One region of the Streptomyces sp. NPDC055025 genome, then DNA from elsewhere that is predicted to be linked to it. Evidence: riboswitches for the same ligand, from Rfam matches in the RefSeq annotation. Region 1 holds a riboswitch; each other region holds the start of a gene.
The links. A riboswitch is a leader RNA that binds a small molecule or an ion and turns the genes downstream of it on or off. The one in region 1 is predicted to bind cyclic di-AMP.
Positions count from the first base shown of each region.

Region 2: it holds a riboswitch for cyclic di-AMP, as region 1 does, so the genes downstream of both, ACWGDX_RS03245 (transglycosylase family protein) here and ACWGDX_RS01445 (LysM peptidoglycan-binding domain-containing protein) in region 1, are expected to answer to the same signal.
Region 3: it holds a riboswitch for cyclic di-AMP, as region 1 does, so the genes downstream of both, ACWGDX_RS21975 (M23 family metallopeptidase) here and ACWGDX_RS01445 (LysM peptidoglycan-binding domain-containing protein) in region 1, are expected to answer to the same signal.

Region 1 covers NZ_JBSGVS010000002.1:23,602-27,785, reverse strand. The annotation lists gene ACWGDX_RS01455 (ScbA/BarX family gamma-butyrolactone biosynthesis protein) at 1-671, opposite strand, end outside; gene ACWGDX_RS01450 (ScbR family autoregulator-binding transcription factor) at 811-1,464, shown strand; gene ACWGDX_RS01445 (LysM peptidoglycan-binding domain-containing protein) at 1,688-2,632, opposite strand; cyclic di-AMP (ydaO/yuaA leader) riboswitch at 2,637-2,791, opposite strand; gene ACWGDX_RS01440 (hypothetical protein) at 3,347-3,775, shown strand; gene ACWGDX_RS01435 (substrate-binding domain-containing protein) at 3,851-4,184, opposite strand, start outside.
Region 2 covers NZ_JBSGVS010000003.1:147,399-151,582, forward strand. The annotation lists gene eno (phosphopyruvate hydratase) at 1-584, opposite strand, end outside; gene ACWGDX_RS03245 (transglycosylase family protein) at 887-1,660, opposite strand; cyclic di-AMP (ydaO/yuaA leader) riboswitch at 1,663-1,835, opposite strand; gene ACWGDX_RS03250 (transglycosylase family protein) at 2,403-3,278, opposite strand; gene ACWGDX_RS03255 (cytochrome P450) at 3,504-4,184, opposite strand, start outside.
Region 3 covers NZ_JBSGVS010000035.1:69,047-73,230, reverse strand. The annotation lists gene trmB (tRNA (guanosine(46)-N7)-methyltransferase TrmB) at 1-11, shown strand, start outside; gene ACWGDX_RS21980 (PrsW family intramembrane metalloprotease) at 154-1,497, shown strand; gene ACWGDX_RS21975 (M23 family metallopeptidase) at 1,695-2,726, opposite strand; cyclic di-AMP (ydaO/yuaA leader) riboswitch at 2,738-2,892, opposite strand; gene ACWGDX_RS21970 (PP2C family protein-serine/threonine phosphatase) at 3,176-4,184, opposite strand, start outside.

The DNA of each region.
Region 1 (4,184 bases):
GCCGGATCGACCAGGAGGGTGCCGCCGTCGAGTCCGAGGACGACATCGTGCGCGCCCGTCACCCCCAGCCCGCGGAAGTCGGGGCGGACCGGCCCGGTCGCGCTCCCCGGCGCGGTGAAGCGCCGACGGCCGGTCCGTACGGCGTCGTACCGTTCGCCGTCCATGACGCGCGCACCGCCCCCGGCCCGCGCGAACACCGTGCCCCGGGCGGAGAAGGAGACATCGAGCCGCAGTCCGGTGACCGCGCCGTCCTCGGCGGCGCGGCGCACCTCGCTCGCGCGTACGGCGCAGGTCACCCCGGTGGCACCGGAGACCGCCCGGGGTTCCGCCGACGGATCGATCCCGAAGAACAGATCGGTGATGAGCAGATGCGCGGTGGGCGCGACATCGAAATACCGGAGCGGGATATAGATCCCGAGCTGGCGCAGCGTCTCGACGATCATCAGCGGACTGTGCAGATCGGCGCCGTCGCGCGGAAAGGTCGGATGGGACCGGGACCAGGACGCCGCGGCTTCGAATCCGCCGTCCGGACTCCGCCGTACATCGGTGAGCAGCACCTCGGCCACGGAGTCGCGGTGCACCATCTCGCGTGCGACCGTACGCGACCAGGACAGCGGGCGGACGTCCTCCAGGGTGCCGACGATCGATGCCTCAGCAACCGTTGTATTCATGCGACAAGAACACCGCAATTTTCGTTGCTACGCACCCCAGCCCGGAGCCGCCAAGCCCGCCACGCCCGGTGGGAAAAGCCGCTACATTGCCTGCTGTCATTTAACGGAACGGCAATCCGGGGTACACGTGCGGGTTCGGGTGCAGCAGGTTCGGGCGAAAACGACGCGGAGGTTTCTCCTGGAAGCGGCGGCACAGTTGTTCGATGAGCGGGGTTACTCAGGCACCAGTATCAGCGATATCAGCGCACAGTCCGGCCGCACCAGCGGAGCCATCTACTTCCACTACGCCAGCAAGGAGAATCTCGCCCTCGCCATTGTCGAGGAGCATTTCGCGACCTGGCCCGATCTGATCGACCGTTACAGCGCGTCCGACCGTCCGGCGCTGGAACGGCTGGTCGCGCTGAGTTTCGAGGTGGCGAGGGCCTTCCGGGACGATGTCGTCATCCGCGCGGGCGCCCGGCTCTGGGCGGAGCGCACCGCTATCAATGCCACGCTGCCGAGACCTTTTGTGGGCTGGCTGGAAACCGTCACCAAACTTCTCGAAGAGGCCCGTCAGGAGGGGGAACTCACACATGGCGTCACCCCTCAGGTGGCCGCGCACGGACTCGTGTGCGCCTTCTTCGGACTGCACACCGTCTCCGACGCCCTGGAGGGGCGCCGTCAGATCGAGGAAGCGCTGCACGATCTGTGGCTGCTGCTCCTGAACGCCCTTCAGACGGACCCGGATCCGGCGGCCCTGCTCGCGCGGGTGCGTGAACACCCCCTCGCACCGGTGCCCGCCGGGGGGCGATGAACCGAGGGCGGCGGTGGACGGACAGACGGCCGGACCCGGCCGGGACGGAGGATGTCCCGGCCGGGTCCGGCCGTCTGTGCGGGTGCGCGGACGTGCGGGTGCGCGGATGCACGAGCGCGCGGGCCTGTACGGATGTGACGGTACGTCAGCGTCGAGCGCCGGCGGAGCCTGTCAGCGGGGTCTGTCCGCGGGGTCTGTCCGCGGGGTCTGTCCGCGGGGTCTGTCAGTACGGGCCGTTCACATTGTCGATCGAGCCGTACCGGTCGGCCGCGTAGTTGCAGGCGGCGGTGATGTTGGCGACCGGGTCGAAGCTGTCCATCGACGTACCGGGCACGTGGTAGGCCTGGAACGTGGGGTCGATGACCTGGAGCAGGCCCTTGGAGGGCGTACCGGCGGCGGCGTTGGAGTCCCAGTTGTTGATGGCCGACGGATTGCCGGAGGACTCACGCATGATGTTCCGGTAGATACCGTCGTAGCTGCCGGGGATGCCCTGGGCGGCCATGACGTCCAGCGACTCGTTGATCCAGCCGTCCAGATCGTCGGTGTATGTCTTCGGGGCCGCCTGGGTGACGGTGTCGCTCGTATCGGCCGTCGCGCTCTCGGCGGTGGCCCCGGCGTCCTCGGCGGTCGCCGTCGGATCCTCGGTAGCCGCCGTCGCGTCCTCCGTGGCCGCCGTCGCGTCGTCGGTGGCCGCCGTCGCGTCCTCCGTGGCCGCCGTCGCGTCGTCGGTGGCCGCCGTCGCGGTTTCCTGCTCGACCACGGCGGTGGCCGGTGCGGTGGCCGCTGGTGCGGTGGCCGCCGACGTGGCGGTGGCCGGTGTGGCGGTGGCGGGCGGGGCGGACGCGGTCCTCTCACCGAGGGTCAGTTCGACGCCGGGGTGGATCAGTGCCGGATTGCCGCCGATGACCTCACGGTTGTCCTCGTACAGCTTCTTCCAGCCGCCGCTGACGGAGTGCGCGGCCGCGATCCTGGAGAGCGAGTCCCCCGCGACGACGGAGTAGGTCTCCGGGTTGTCCTTCTGCGTCGCGGCGGCGGGCGACGACACCGCCTCGGCGGTGGTCGCGGCGATGAACGGGAGCGCGAGTACGGCACCACCCGTGCCCACGACGGCGAGACCTCGGGCGAACGGGCTGGTTCTGGGACGGCGGTGCTTGGCCTGTGCGGGCATGACGCATTCCTCTCCGTCGCCTGCGAGGTGAGCTGTCGGGTTCGGGCTGGAGCTGCCCGGCCGCGGTATGAGCGCGGCTTCACCCCAAGCCGGTCCGGATTCCGGAACGGCGCCTTACCTGGGTCCCCCGCTCCTGCCGTGCGTGAGTGGGTTCGGTTTCCGGGCGGCGGCAGGATTCGGCGGTCCGTCCGGATTGACGTGAACGTAGGCGGAACGTCCGGACAAAAACAAGACCTGAATTCACAGCGCGATCCCGGCGGACGAATCCAGAGCGGAATGATCCGGTTACGCAGAAGTCGTCCGGGGACTCAACTCTCGCTCCCCGGGAGCGAAATGGCCGAGGCGACGGGAGCCACGGAACACGGCCGATGTGACGCACATCATGACCCCTGACGGAATTTCTGACGTCACAACACCGTACAGAGAATGCCAAGGCGTGCCAATACCACCCAAATGCACCACGGGAAGAATGCGGGCAAACCGCCCATACAATTACTTTTCAAAACGGGTGCGATATACCATGCTGCTCCGACCAATTCGATGTGGGTGTCATTTATTCCGCGTCGGGGTGCGTGCCGAGTGCGTATCGCCACCATTCGGGGAGGGAAAGCGGTGGAACGGGGGGACAGCCTTTGGGAGTGCGCCGGCGCCGCGACGGCGTCGCCACATCGCGTACGTTCATGGCGTAACTCGTCTGTTCCACGAGGAGGTTCAGTGTCACAGGATCCGTGGTTTCTGAGGGATCTGGCGCCGGATGTCGTGCTCGCCGGTTCGGTGATGAACGGCAGTCTGCGGGGAGCCGAGGCGGTGCGGGCGCAGATTCGTGCCGTGCTCGGCCTCTACCGCGAGTTCACTCCCGTCTGGGAGGGCGAGTTCGGTGACCGTCGGGTGAACGAGTACACCGCCGTCGTCGACGGCAGGCCGGTGACGGGAGTCGGCGTGTTCCATATCAATGACCAGGGCCAGGTGGACGAGATCGTCGTCGATCACCGGCCGCTGTCCGCGGCCCTGACCGTCTCCAGGCTTCTGGGCGAAGCCCTGGCCGGCGGCCCCGGCCGTGACCGCGACGAGTTCTATCGCCCCGACGGACAGACCTACGAGGATCTGATCGGGTACGCCGAAACCCATGGCCGCGAACTCTGACGCGTACGCCCGCTCGCGACCGGTGAACCGCGAGTGCGAGCGCGAGGGAGCGTCGTGCTTCAGTGCCGCCGGGCCTCAGTTCCGCCGGGGCGCCGGGCCCGTGGAGTCGCGTATGACGAGGTGCGGCACAAACGCTTCCTGCCGTCGTGGGGCGTCCGGGTCGGCGATACGGGCTCTGAGGATGCCCGCGGCCCGTCGGCCGATATCCGTCTTCGCCGGGGAGACGGTGGTCAGAGGCACTTCGCACAGGTCGGCCACCTCGTTGTCGTAGCCGATCACGGAAAGGTCCTCCGGGACACCCAGTCCCCGCCGCCGGGCCGCGCCGACCAGCAAGGACGCCTCACGGTCCGCGAAGCAGAGCGCGGCCGTCGCCCCCCGCGCCATCAGACGGCCGAGGAAGCCGTCCGCG
Region 2 (4,184 bases), on a different contig from region 1:
AGGACCTTCTTGAGGGTGTGGTAGACCTCGGCGCCCCAGCGCAGCGCCTCGGAGAAGGACTCCGCGCCGATCGGGGCGATCATGAACTCCTGGATGTCCACATTGGAGTCGGCGTGCGAGCCGCCGTTCAGGATGTTCATCATCGGAACGGGCAGCAGATGCGCGTTCGGGCCGCCCAGGTAGCGGAAGAGCGGGAGGTCCGAGGCCTCGGAGGCGGCGTGCGCGACGGCGAGGGAGACACCGAGGATGGCGTTGGCGCCCAGCGAGCCCTTGTTCTCGGTGGCGTCCAGGTCGATCATGGCCTGGTCGATCAGGCGCTGCTCGGTGGCGTCGTAGCCGACGAGCTCCGGGCCGAGCTGCTCGATGACGGCGAGTACGGCCTTCTCGACACCCTTGCCCAGGTAGCGGTCGGGGTCTCCGTCACGGAGTTCCACGGCCTCGAACGCACCGGTGGAGGCACCGGAGGGGACAGCAGCACGGCCGGTGCTGCCGTCGTCGAGGCCGACCTCGACCTCGACCGTGGGGTTGCCTCGGGAGTCCAGGATTTCCCGGGCTACGACGACGTCGATGGACGGCACGAGCATCTCCTTCTGGGATGTGACGCTTGGAGTGCAGGGTCTCATTGGCCTTGCGGCAAGAGCCTAACCGGCTCGGAGACGTCGGCCGCCCGGTGCCCGCCCGCTGGGACGGATCAAGCACCCGAGCGCTTCGGCGCACCCATGAGCACCGTCGTGCGCACCGCCGTGAGCGCCGCCCCGAGTACTCCCTCCGTACTCCCCGAGTGCCCCCTCCGTACGCCCGGAAGGTACGCCCGGAAGAGGGCAGACCCCGGCCCGGCGCGTACGGGGGATCACGCGCCGGGCCGGGGGGATCGGGGGCGGGCGGATCAGCGCAGGTGGAGCTGCTGGCCCGGGTAGATCAGATCGGCGTCGCGGACGATGTCCTTGTTGAGGTCGAAGAGCTTCTTCCAGCCGCCCTTCACCTGCCGCGCGGCGGCGATCTTGGAGAGGCTGTCGCCGGGCTTGACCTTGTACTCGCCGTCGCCCTTCTCGATCGTGGCCGTGGCGGCGCGGGTCTCACCGCGCGAGGCGGGCTGCGCCTGCTCCCGCTTCGGCTGCGCCGGCCGGATCTGCCGCGGGGCGGCCTGTTCCCCCGTACCGGAGCCGGAGGCGGAGGCGGATCCCGAGCCGGAGCCTGAATTCGAAGCGGAACCGGAACCGGAGCCCGAGCCGGAGCCCGAGCCGGAGCCCGCCGAGCCACCGTCGTACGCGGCGCCGGAGAGGTTCACCCCGCAGGTGGGCCACGCGCCCTTGCCCTGGCCCGCCAGGACCTTCTCGGCGACGGCGATCTGCTGGGACTTCGAGGCGAGGTCGGCCCTGGCCGCGTAGGCGGTGCCTCCGTAGGCGGCCCAGGTGGAGCCGCTGAACTGGAGTCCGCCGTAGTACCCGTTGCCGGTGTTGATGGACCAGTTGCCGCCGGACTCGCACTGGGCGACCTGGTCCCACTCGGAGGCGGTCGCGGCGGACGCGGAGGTGGCGCCGATCAGCGGGACCGCGACAGCGGCGCCGGTGATGCCGGCGAGCGTGGCGTAGCGGGCGGTCACGGAGCGGGAGGGACGGCGGTGCCTGCCCTTGCTGGAACCCTTGCTGGAACGCGGCATGGAACTCTCCTCACCGACGCCTACGAGGTGAGCTGTCGGGTTCGGGCCAAGTGAGTTGCCCGGCCGGGTGCTCGCGCACCCGGCTCCACCCCGAGCCGGTCGCCGGCCGTCTCTCGACGGCCGGGGCCGGCACAAACCTTGGGTCCCCCGCTCCTGCCTTCGGCGCATGACGCGACGACTACTCCCCCCGACCGACGGCAGGATTCGGCGTGACGGTCGACGAGGCCCGCGGTGCGAGCGGTTCAGACCGTAATCACAGGCCCGCCGGTTCTTCAAAGGAGAACATCAGGGAAATAACGCCCTTACCCACCCTCCAGGTTTACGCATTTCCCCTGGTGAGAGCGGAAAGCGGGGCAACCCGCGGGTCAAAAGTCCCTAGTTGCAGCAAAGAGACCCTTGTCTCACTTGCACAGAAGTGGACATAGGGCGGCGAACTACCCTTGAATCCGTGCCACTTCACGGCACTTCAAGGACGGGATCAAGAAGGAGACCGAGAGGGAGGCGGAGAGGGAGACACAGGGGGAGCCGGGGAGGGATCAGGGCCGCGGCCAGGGAGGACACCCCCATGGCACGCCGCGACGCACCCGGAGACACCGAGGCGCACCCGGAAGCACCGGGGCACACCAGGAAGCACCATGACCCGCCCGGAAGCACCGGGCGCACCAGGGGGCGGCACACCGGCCGCCCCCCGTTCACCTCACAGCCACCGCGCCGACGGCCCGGAGCCGCCGGCCCGTTCGCCTCAGAGCCAGCCGCCGAGCACCTTCTGCCCGTCGGCGATCAGCCAGTTGCGCTCGACGGGCCGGTCGGCCTCCGCCGGAGCGGGCGATTCCGTACGATCCGTCAGGCCGTCCGTACTGCGCGACAGTCCGTCACCCCGTGAGGCATGACGGCCGTATTCAAGCCCTTCATCCGAATTGCCCGTTACGGCATCGTCCTGGGCGGCTTCACCGCGGTGCTTGCCCTTGGCCGACTCCGCACCGCCGGCGGCGGTGCCACCGAGGCCGTCGGAGCTGAGGCCTTCAGTGCCCTCGCGGCCGTCCACGGAAGCGGAGGCTCCCGGTGCGGGCGTGGTGGCCGAACCGGAGGGGACCGGCTCTCCGGGCAGCGTCTTCCCGTCGGAGGGGGCGGAGGGCGTGGCGTCCGGAGCGCCGGAGGGAGCGTCCGCGGGACCGTCGCTCCGGTCGTCCTGCGCGGCTCCCGCCGAGCCGGAGCCGCCCCCGAGACCGACACCGTCCAGCACGGCGCCCGTGAGCCCGGAGACCGGCGCGCAGCTCGACCAGGCCTTCACGCCCTGCGCCGCGAGCACCTTCTCCGCCACGGCTATCTGCTGGGAGCGGCTGGCGAGGTCGGCGCGGGCCGCGTACTCCCCGCCGCCGAAGGCGTCCCAGGTCTCCTGGGTGAGCTGGAGGCCGCCGTAGTGGCCGTTGCCGAGGTCCGCGCTCCACATGCCGCCGCTCTCGCATTCCGCGACACGGTCCCAGGTGGAGGCGTCCGCCGCGCTGGCGCCCGAGGCGGCGAACAGCGGGATGGCGATCGCCGACCCGGTCACCCCCGCGGCGACGATCAGAGCGGGGGCCTGGCGTGGTCTGCGGTGTCGGCCGTTCGCGGAGCGCATGCGCTTGCCTTCCGTGTGACTGTCGTTTCGACTACGGCGTGTTGCAGCTGAGTCGTCGGTGAACGTAGCGGTACTCGAACGTCTGTCACAAGTCGATGCAGCGGAGATCACGTGAAAGTCACATTACTGACGGTCCGTCAGTTATGGAGTGACGATCCGACAGTGATCGGCGCCGGTCCCATGGCGGTACGGCGGCCGTCCGCCGCCGAATCCGTCAGTGGCTCATCAGCCGGACAATGGCGTGAACTGCACCGGAAGTGTGCGCAATCCACGCATGATGAGCCCGCCGCGCCAGCGCAAATCGGCAGGATCCACAGCAAGTCGCACATCGGGCAGACGGGTCAGCAGAGACGCGAGAGCGGTCTGTCCCTCAAGGCGGGCGAGGGGCGCGCCGAGGCAGTAGTGGATGCCGTGCCCGTAGCCGAGGTGCTGATTGTCACGCCGCGCGAGATCGGGCGTGTCGGGCGACGCGAACCGCTCGGGGTCACGGTTCGCCGCGGCGAGGACGACCAGTACGGGATCGCCCACCGCTATCCGCTGCCCGCCGAGCGTCACCGGCTCGGTGGCGTACCGCCAGGTGGCCAGCTCCACCGGACCGTCGTGGCGCAGCAGTTCCTCGACACCCGTCGCGAGCAGTTCCGTCTCCCCCGCGTCGAGCGAACGCTGGAGCCGGGCGTGCTGCTCCGGGTGGCGCATCAGCGTATGGACGCCGTTGCCGATCAGATTCACGGTTGTCTCGAAACCGGCAAAAAGGATGATGAAGGCCATCGCCGCGGCCTCGTTCTCGCTGAGATGCTCGCCGTCGTCACTGGCCCGCACGAGACCGGAGATCAGATCGTCGCCCGGGTTCTCCCTTTTGCGGTGGATGAGTTCGGCCAGATACGCCCGGATCTTCTTGACCGACCG
Region 3 (4,184 bases), on a different contig from region 1:
CGTCCGCCTAACCCGACCTGACCCGCTGACCCGCGACCTGACCGTAGGGCGCGCCCCGAGTCCGCCCGTAACCCCGTCCCCCGTAGCCCCGTAACCGGCGGTAGCGGCAGAGGCACCATCGCCAGTGTCAGTGGCTCTCGTTAGGGTCATCGGGTGTCGGAACCCTCGCAGCAGCGCCCCGATCCGGGCCCGGCGATCCCTGTCTACGAGCAGCAGGAACAGCTCGGTGACCTGTGGACCGCCGTACCGGACCCTGCCCGCAGGCGCTATCGCCCGCGCCGCGCCTTCTGGCGGCACCGGGCGGTGCGGGCGGGGGCCGTGATCACGCTGCTCGCACTCTGCGCGCTGGTGATCCTGGCGCTCGTGCGGGACCAGACCGGCACCGAGGGCTTTCTGGTCGGTCTCGGCCTCGCCGTGCTGCCCGTACCGCTCCTGATGGCGGCCTTCCGCTGGCTGGACCGCGTCGACCCCGGCCCCTGGCGCAATCTGCTGTTCTCGTTCGCCTGGGGTGCCTTCGCCGCCGCCCTGGTCGCGATCATCGCCAACACCTTCGCGACCCGGTGGATAGCCATCGCCACCGCGGACCCGGCGGGCGCGGAGTCCCTGGGCGCCACGGTGATAGCACCGGTCGTGGAGGAGAGCGCCAAGGCCGCGGCGATCCTGCTGATCTTCCTGTTCCGCAGACGGGACTTCACCGGGCTGGTCGACGGGGTCGTGTTCGCGGGCTTCACCGCCACCGGCTTCGCCTTCACCGAGAACATCCTCTATCTCGGCAGCGCCTTCGGCGAGGACCAGACCGCGGACCGCACGGGCCTGCCCGCCATGACGGCGGCGACCTTCTTCGTACGGGTGGTGCTGTCCCCGTTCGCGCACCCGCTCTTCACCGTGCTCACGGGCATAGGCTTCGGGCTGGCGGCGATGGCGACCCGTCGCCAGAGGATCCGGCGGTTCGCCCTTCCACCGCTCGGTCTGGCGCTGGCGATGGGGATGCACGCGCTGTGGAACGGCTCGACGTCGCTCTTCGGCCCGTTCGGCTTCTACGCCGTGTACGCGGCGTTCATGGTGCCGGCCTTCGGGCTGCTGACCTGGCTGGCGATCTGGAGCAGACAGCGCGAGCTGCGTACGGTCTCCGCCGAGCTGCCCGCGTACGCGGCGGCGGGCTGGCTGCCGGCCGCCGCGCCCCAGGCGCTCTCCTCAATGCGGGCGCGCACGGTGGCACGCGATTTCGCGGGCCGTACGTACGGGCCCCAGGCGTCCAGATCGGTCGGCGAGTACGAGGCGTTCGCGACGTCCCTGGCGTTTCTGCGCCACCACGCCCAGCGCGGCAAGGCCGGCCCGGACTTCGTCGAGCGCGAGCAGGAGCTGCTGCACCATCTCTGGCAGCGCAGGGAGACGGCGGGACCGGCCCTGACCTATGCGGCGCGGGCCACGGGCCGGGTGCCGGTGCCTCCGCCGTACATCGACTACGACGGCTACAACCCGTACCGCCAGTACTGACGAACGTGGACGAACACGGACGAACGTGCCGGTCCGGTCCGGTCGGGTCCGGAAACGGGACCGGCGGCCCAGGCGTCGGGGGGCGAGCGCCGGAGCCGCCGGGGACCGGACTGTGCCAGTCGCGCCACGGGGTCAAATCGGGGAATCGAGGGATCGGGGACGGAGACCCGAGCCCGGGTCATGGGGTCACACCCGGGTCAGGGAGTCAGGCCCTTGCTGCTCAGCCAGCTCATGGGGTCGATACCGGAGCCACCCGCGGTGTGCACCTCAAGGTGCAGATGCGGTCCCGTCACATTGCCGGTCGCGCCGACCCGGCCGATGGTCTCGCCGGTGGTGACCTTCTGCCCGGCGGTGACGGTCATCGAGGACTGGTGGCAGTACCAGATCTCCGTACCGTCATCCAGCTCCAGGATGGTGCGGTAGCCGTACGAGCCCGACCAGCCGGCGGAGGTGACCGTGCCGCTGTGCACGGCCTTGACCGGGGTGCCCGTCGGGGCGGCGAAGTCCAGACCGGTGTGGTAGCCGGAGGACCACATGGAGCCGGACTCACCGTAGGTCGAGGTGATGGTGTACGAGGAGGTGGGAAGGGCGAAGCTGGCCGCGAGCTTCGCGAGGCGCTCCGCCTCCGCCTTGGCCCTGGCCTCCGCCTCGGCCTTCTTCCTGGCCTCTTCGATCTTCTTCTCGGCCTCGGTCTGCTGCTTCTTGGCCAGTGCCGCGGCCTGCTCGGCCGCCGCGCGCTCCGCGGCCGCCTTCTCCGTCGCGTCGGCCTCGTTCTGCTGCTGCTCCGCCTGCTGGAGGATCCGGGCCCGCAGGGCCTCGCCCGCGTCCGTGGCGCCCTGCTCCGCGTCCGCGGCGGTCATACCGGCGGTGGTGAGCGGGGCACTGGCCAGCAGGTCCGGCTCGGCCTCGTCCGCCGCCAGCGATCCCATGCCCGGGAGCGACCCGGCGTCGGGGAGATTGTCGGTGATGGCGTCGGGCAGGGATATGGAGACCGCGGGCTTGTCCTGAGCGGTGGCCATGCCGCCCGCGCCGACGGCGGCTATGACGCCGACGCCGAGGACGGTGGAGCTACGGGCGAAGCCGTTGCGCTGCTTGCCGACGCGATGCCTGCCGCGTACCGGGCGTACGGACTCCTCGGTCGGGTTCCACTCGCCCCATGCCCGCTCCGGCTCGCTGCCGAAGGAGGTGGTTTCGAAGGGGGCGGTGGGGGCAGGCTGATTGGACGCCACTGAGGCGCACTCCTTTCCTTCCTTCTCGCCTACCGGGTTAGCTGACGGGTTCGGAGCAGGAAGGTCTCCTACGGTCGCCCTACGCCGCACAAGGCAGCGAAGAACTTCCGATTCACCCCAATTGGTGGTTCCCCGGTTCCCTTGCGGGATTCGGCGCGTGAGCACGGTGCCGACTCTTACGACGGCTGGGACGACCGCGCTGCGTTATCGAACGTTAATAGAGACCAGGCCCTTATTCCAAGCTGTTCCCGGTGATCATTAACAACTTCGCATCGGACACACCAGGGCACATGCATACGCAATCGGGCGAGCTGACTTCCTTTCAGTACACCCCGAATATCTGACGGTGTGTCAAATGTTATGCGGAGGGATACCTGTCGATCACACACGGTGGTGACGGCGGACTCGGCGTCAGCGAACGGCCCCGGGAAACGGCAGCAGGGAAGGCGTCAGGGAACGAGGGGTATCGTCCTGCGCCGCTCCGGCTGCCCCTCCGTGGGGCGGTTCACCGCCAGCAGCGCCATGTCGTCCTGGCTCCCGCCGCCGGTGTGCAGCCGGACGTCGTCGATCAGCGCCTGGAGCAGTTCGTCGGGCCCCTGGAAGATCCGTCCGTCGAGCCGGTCCATCGGCACATAGAAGACTCCCTGGGCGTCACGCGCCTCAGAGAGTCCGTCCGTGTAGAAGAGCAGCGTCGAGCCGGCCGGGTAGACGGCCTGCTGGGCACGGTCCGGCCACGCGGCCAGTTCGCTCATCCCGAGCGGCAGCGCGGGGTCGCGCGTCTCCAGCATCCGTACCGCGCCGTCCTCGCACATCAGCAGCGGATCGGGATGGCCCCGGTTGACCAGCCGCACCACGCTCCCGTCGTGCGGGATCTCGGCGAGCACCGCCGTGGTGAACCCCTCGAAGGCGTCCAGCCCGCCTCGTCTGCTCCCGTCGCGGGTGAGCGCGCGCTCCAGCCGCTGCGCCACCCCCTCCAGCGATCTCTCCTGCTCGGCGGCCTCCCGGAAGGACCCGATGACGACGGCCACCGCCTCGACCGCCTCCAGCCCTTTCCCCCGTACGTCCCCCACCACCAGTCGTACCCCGTACGGCGTGTCCTGTACGGCGAACAGGTCGCCGCCGATGAACGCGCCCTCCTGGGCCGCCTCGTACCGCGCGGCGATACGCAGCCCGCCGATCCGTTCGGCGGGTCTTGGCAGCACCGCCCGTTGAGCGGTCTCGGCGATGATCCGGGCCGAGGCGAGCCGCTGCCCGCTGCGGCGCAGTACCCCGCCGATGTAGAGCGCGAGAAGAGACACGATCACCACCGTCAGCAACTCACTGAGCGACTCCAGCGTGTTGAGCGAGTTGGCGTAGAGGTGCATCGACAGTTCGGCGCAGACCGCCGCGAGGCTGATCAGCAGCGTGCCGATCAGCGGGTAGAACGGCGCCGCGACCAGGGGGGCGGCGGCGTACAGG